Regions from separate parts of the Paenibacillus glucanolyticus genome, predicted to be linked through region 2. Evidence: riboswitches for the same ligand, from Rfam matches in the RefSeq annotation. Region 2 holds a riboswitch; the other holds the start of a gene.

Region 1 (3,158 bases), 1.6 Mb from region 2:
CCACGAAGCCAATGACGCCGGAGACCGATACGGCAGCGGCGGCAAGCAGGGTAGCTACGATCAGTACGCTTGTCTTCAGGCGATCCACATTCAATCCCATATGAGCGGCCTGCCGTTCCCCAAGCGACAAAATATTAAGCGCTCGCGACCGGCTCCATAAATACGCGAATCCCACGATAAAATACGGGAAAAGGATGGCCGTATACGACCATCCGCGCATGCTCAGGCTCCCCATCGTCCAGTACAGGATTTGGTTTACCGTATCTTTGGACATCACCGTCAGAAACGAAACCACAGCGCCCAGAAACGACTGCATGACCACCCCGGACAGGATCAGTCCGTGAATCGGCAGCTTTCCTTGATCCCTTGCCAACAGCAGCACAACCCACAATGTGCCTGCTCCGGTCAGAAATGCTACAAGCGGCAGGGTGTAACCTCTGGCAAAGGAGTATTCCATCCCGAAAAAAATCAGGGATGCTGCGCCAAGCGCAGCACCCGAGGATACACCGAGCGTGAACGGATCCGCCAGCGGATTACGCAATACGCCCTGAAAGGCAGCCCCGGCTACCGCCAGGGAAGCTCCAACAAGCATCCCCAGCAAAATCCGCGGTAACCTCACCTTCATCAGAATTTGTTCGGATGAAGCTTCCCAGCTCGGGAGGATGGAATCGCCGATCCCCGGCAGCCGGTGCAGCAGCATCGCCCCAATCTCTCTCACAGGTAGGTGAACGGATCCGATTCCGAGACTGACAACCAAGGTTAACAGCAATAGGATAACGCCGGCCGCACCGAATCCTGCAAGTTTTTTACTCATGGATTCATCAGTTCCGGGTAAACAGCCTTCGCCACTTCAATCAGTCCTTGCGTAACGCGGGGACCCGGACGGCTCAGCAGGTTGGCATCTACGGCAATGACCTGATCGTTCTTGATCGCTTCGATCTGATCCCAGCCTCCGCGCTCTTTAATGAGTTGATCCAGTGTTTTTTTGGTCGCTTCATCAACCACATCGTCCGTGTACAGAATGACATCCGGGTTCGCAGCGATAATCTTTTCTTCGCTGATTTCGAACCAGCCTTCCGTATCGCCAGCTGCATTAACACCGCCGGCTGCAGTGATGATCTCATCCATAAATTCGCCTTTGCCTACAGTCCATCCCGGGGAGAACTCGACGTACACCTTCTTCTTGTCTTCATCCTTCACGGACTTCACAGCTTCCGTAACGGATGCCAGTTCCTGCTTCATCTGATCTACGACCGCTTTGGCATCAGCTTGACGATCGGTAATTTGTCCGATCAGCTCAATGTTCTCCATCACGGCATCGATGGTTTTCGGATCATTGACAAACAGGGTTACGCCAAGCTCACGCAGTTTCTCGGCATTCTGTGCATTCATCGAAGCGGCAAACACCACATCGGCATCAGCTGCAATAATAGCCTCTTCATTCACTTGGAATCCGCCCAATTTGGGCTTGGATTTCGCAGCTTCCGGATAATCGTCATTATCCGATACGCCTACGATTTCCTCATCCAGACCCAGAGCAAACAGCTTTTCCGTCTCGGACGGAGTCAAGGATGCAATCTTAGCCGGCGCTTTATCAAACGTCATTTCAACCCCGGTTGAATCCTTAACTGTTAATGGATACGTGGTCTTAAGCTCCTCACTGGAGTCGGCTGGCGCTTCGTTGGTCTGTCCTTGCTCCTGTGCAGCTTGCGGCGTGGTTTCTTTCGGTGCCGCTTCTTCCCCGCCACAGCCGATCAAGGCCAGAGCCATCAGTATGGCTACCAGAAATACGGACCATGTTTTGTTTATTGCTTTCATCTCTTCAAATCCCCCTAAACATAATTGAGAACCTGGCGCTGTACGTCTAAATTCCTTCGACCGATCCCCTGAGCAGGAAGAAAAACGTCAATCGTCATACTCCAAAGAAGCAAAAATCCCTGATTCCTCGTAAATAAGGACTCAGGGATTACGTTTTAACATAAGGACACCTGGATAACCGTTCACAGATAGCGCCTTAAACTGCCGTCCGCACGGGACTGCAAAACGTAATCCTCTCCTCGAAGGACCGTCATTCATTCGCTAAGGGCAGGTCTCCTGACTTACAGGCTGTAACGACTTCCCCGCCTTCCCAAGCGCTGACGCTCAGTGGCATGTGGAGAAGTCCCTGCTTCACAGTGGCGGGACCGTGCCGGACTTGCACCGGCTTCCCTATTAACCCGGCAGAAGACATGAATAACCTCTTCTGTCCGGGACCCTCGCAAACAATATGAATTTATTTATGATAGGCCAAGCATGGTTTCTCTGCACAAGATTATAGGCGATAAACCATCGCCTTACAACTGGAAGTTTCGCTCGTTTCAAGGGTTTAACGATATTGGTTTTTCCCGTTATCGTTCATTCCGCGCCAAAATCGTACGATTTCATTTATTCGTTTACCCGTACGCCTCGCCAGCGTGCTCCGTCCCAGGCCAACTGCAGCTGGAGCACCTCGCCCGGCGATACCGACGTAGCCCAGAATTCTGTATCCGGGAGGGTTGCCGCTGCAATCTGCCGGATGACGCCCCCGTGGGTGACTACAAGCACGTCCATATCGAGCACCCCCGGCTGAGTCTCGGTATCGTGGCCCGCTGCTTCTGACTCTGACTCTGACTCTGACTCTGACTCTGACTCTGACTCTGACTCTGACTCTGACTCTGACTCTGACTCTGACTCCAAGAGAATAGCGGGGCCTTCCTGCATCGACAATAACCCCTTCATATCCTGATACATTTCGGCCAGAAAAACCTCAATTCGGGAACAAAAAGATGGCCAACTCTCCCCGCTCGGCGGCGTAACCGTTCCCGGGTTGTCGATCCAGCGCCGATAAGCCGCATTTTCCTTCAAATCCTCGTAGGTTTTTCCTTCCCAATCGCCAAAATCAAGCTCCCGCAGCTTCCTGTCATAACAGACACCGGGAATAACGCTGCCAAGCTCGACCTCATTTGTAATGCCGGGCATATGTAAATCCGACAGGATGCAGTTCAGTGTTTGTCTACAACGAAGGAGATCACTGCAATAGACCTTGGCAAAATGCCTGGAGCGAAACTCCTGCCGCAGCGGAAGCAGCTGTTCCAGCCCTTCCATCAGAGCCCCCTGATCCTCGTGACCCAGGTAACGGC
Region 2 (3,158 bases):
CCTCAAGTCGGAGAGCCAGGGCGATCTGATAAGCGACCAATTCTCTTGATATGTCGTCGCGAACGAAGGACCAGTTCAGGATCGTGATCGGTCCGGTTAACATCCCCTTGACGGGTTTCGAGGTCAGGCTCTGTGCATATACGGTTTCCTTCACGGTCATCGGGTTTACGAACTCAACATCTCCATAGATGACGGGAGGTTTGACGCAGCGCGATCCGTAGGACTGAACCCAGCCGTTAGCTGTAAAGGCAAACCCATCCAATTTTTCTCCGAAAAATTCCACCATATCAGTCCGTTCAAACTCCCCGTGAACGAGAACATCCAGGCCGATGTCTTCTTGAATCTCAATCCAGGCGCGAGTTTGCTCGGCGAGGAAGGTTTCATACTGCTCGGCAGACCATTCGCCGCTTCTCCAGTTCTTCCGGGCCTGCCGAACTTCGGTCGACTGCGGGAAACTTCCGATGGTAGTGGTAGGGAGGAGCGGGAGATTCCATTTCTTCTGCTGGGCTTTGCGCCGCTCTTCAAACGACAGCGCTCGAGTCGGATTCAATCCGACAACCTTGGACGTTTCTTTCTGTACTTGTTCGTTATTCCGCAGCGATGATTGATTCATGGCGGCTACGGCCTGGTTATGCTCTTTCAGCTGTTCGGAAACGGACTCAATCCCATTATTGAGCGCGCTAGTGAGCAGCGTCAATTCGTCCAGCTTCTCATTGGCAAAAGATAACGCTTGGCGAAGTACGGGGTCCAGCTTATCCTCATGAGCTGTGGATACGGGAACATGGAGCAGGCTGCAGCTCGGCTGTATCACATATTGAGAAGGCTTCACCTTTTGGGAGAGGGTGTCCAGCAATTCCAGCTTGGCATCGAGATCTGAACGCCAGATGTTACGCCCGTTGATAAGACCAACCCCCAGTACCTTATCCTCAGGAAATCCGTGCTTGAGCAGCTGTTCGGTATTACCATCCAGGCCGTGTACGAAATCAAGCCCGATGCCTTGCACTGGCAAGGAGATGATCTCTACATAATGGCTGACCGAATCGAAGTAGGTTTGGAGCATGATCCGGATCGCCGGAGCCGCTGCATGAAGTTTTTTGTATACGGATGATACAAGCGCCAATTCATCTTTGGTTAATGAAGTAACCAGAATCGGTTCGTCGAACTGCACCCACTGAACACCTTCCTGCTCCAGCTCCTTCAGGATTACCGCATACAAATCCGTGAACTGGTCCAGCAAGGACTCGAATTGATCCGGGGTGTAGCCTTTAGACAGCTTAAGGAAGGTATAGGGACCGACAAGAACAGGTTTACCTTCGATACCTAGCGAGGATTTGGCTTCACGGTAAGCTTCTAGCGGCTTGTTGACCGTAAGATGTGGTTTGGCATCCTGAAGTTCCGGTACAATGTAGTGATAGTTCGTGTTAAACCATTTGGTCATCTCGCACGCAGCAGCACCTTGACTGCCGCGAGCCATGGCAAAGTAGACACTCAGCGGTACAGGACCACCATCGTACTTGAAACGCTGTGGCACCAAGCCAAACATCACCGACATGTCGAGCATATGGTCGTACATTGTAAAATCATGAACCGGAATAAGGTCGATGCCTTTCTCCTGTTGAATGCGTAAACGGTCCAACCGAATGTCGTCCAACTTGGATAGAAGTTCGTGTTCCTCAAGCTTGCCGCTCCAGAAGGACTCCAATGCTTTTTTCCATTCGCGATTTGCTCCGATTCTCGGATAGCCGAGATTGCTGCTTTGAACATTTGCCATCAATATCTTCGCCTCCACCAACATATTTAAATGACTGAATAAAAAAAGACGCCTTTACCCCGATCAAAATATCAAGGGTAAAGACGCCTCCGTTGTATACATACGGATGCTGCGATCTTTAACACCTCCCTATCTCCCGTAGGTAAGCAGTGTTGTCAGAATAGGCAGGTCTCCTGGCTCCAGAATCAAGGTCTGCCATGGCCTTCCCGATCAAAAGCTGATCAGTGGCATCATCCGATGGCAAACTCCTCTGTTACAGTGGCGGGACCGCGTTGGTGTTGCACCAAACTTCCCTTTTAAGCTGAAATTGAAGAGGCTTCAACATCAGCACCTATTCCCATTAATTAAATTTGATTGCTGAGTATCAAGGTACAATAAATTCCATAATTATGCAACCTATTTAAATGGAGGTTGTCTTACGCAAAAAAACCGGATCAGAAGATCCGGTTTTTCCATCCCATTAACTTGGCAGCGGCCTCAACATAATAGTAATCGCCATAGATCAGGGAGACGTTGATATTTTGGTCACCAGGCCGATGGCCTGTTGCCTCTTTCAGTATGCCTTCATAATTCGGATCATCCCATTCAGCGTAACGAGTCGTCAAGGAGTCGATGATGCGCAAGGCACTTCTGCGGTACACCGCGCTTTCGGTTTGCGGTACCTGATCTGCGAGCTCAAGCAAACCCGAAGCAGCGCAGGATGCCGCTGACGTATCTCGGGGTTCTGCCGCAATGAAGAGAGATTCAGCTGATTGATGGGTTGCTGCTGTTGCGGGTGTTTCCAGCTTCTCGGGTTCCGCACGAAAATCCCAGAGCGGTATGGAATCCTCCTCAAGGGACGCGACAAAGAAATGCGCCACGCGTTTCGCGGCGTCCAGATATCGGATATCACCGGTATACCGGGACGTGTTGGCCATGCCATGCAAGGCCCAGGCAGCACCCCGGCTCCAGGCGGATTCGGGTCCCAGTCCTTGTCCTCCGAGCGCTTCCATGAATTCCCCGGTGAACGGATCAAACCGACAAATGTGCCGAACGGAGCCGTCCGGTCTTATAAAATGCTCCACTACCGTATTGGCCTGCTCTCTGGCAATATGCGCATATCTCGGATCACCTGTCTCCTCGGAGGCCCAGAACAGGAGGGAGAGGTTCATGGTGGAGTCAATGATGGACCAGCCTTCATTCCCGTGATTCCAGGAGGTAGGTTTCACCTGATTCCAGGCACGTATAAACCGTCCCGCAGGATTGTATCTTCCAGCCAGCAGGGTAGCGGCTAACATCCCTCTGCGCCTGGCATCCTGATCCCCGGTCAGCTTATATTTGATTACGGCCGTCGGCAGAAACTGAAAGCCTACATCATGATGAAAGTTGCTCTCTGCAATAATGGCCT

Evidence for each region. Region 2 has a riboswitch for cobalamin ahead of metE (5-methyltetrahydropteroyltriglutamate--homocysteine S-methyltransferase). Riboswitches for the same ligand answer to the same signal wherever they lie in the genome.
Region 1: linked by a shared signal. The riboswitch ahead of WDY75_RS06915 (ABC transporter substrate-binding protein) and the one ahead of metE (5-methyltetrahydropteroyltriglutamate--homocysteine S-methyltransferase) in region 2 are both predicted to bind cobalamin.

Annotation. Positions count from the first base shown of each region.
Region 1 covers NZ_CP147845.1:1,418,589-1,421,746, reverse strand. Annotated here, with positions in the region: gene WDY75_RS06920 (iron ABC transporter permease) at 1-814, opposite strand, end outside; gene WDY75_RS06915 (ABC transporter substrate-binding protein) at 811-1,818, opposite strand; cobalamin riboswitch at 2,067-2,272, opposite strand; gene WDY75_RS06910 (histidine phosphatase family protein) at 2,425-3,158, opposite strand, start outside.
Region 2 covers NZ_CP147845.1:3,001,592-3,004,749, forward strand. Annotated here, with positions in the region: gene metE (5-methyltetrahydropteroyltriglutamate--homocysteine S-methyltransferase) at 1-1,771, opposite strand, end outside; cobalamin riboswitch at 1,917-2,121, opposite strand; gene WDY75_RS14285 (glycoside hydrolase family 88 protein) at 2,206-3,158, opposite strand, start outside.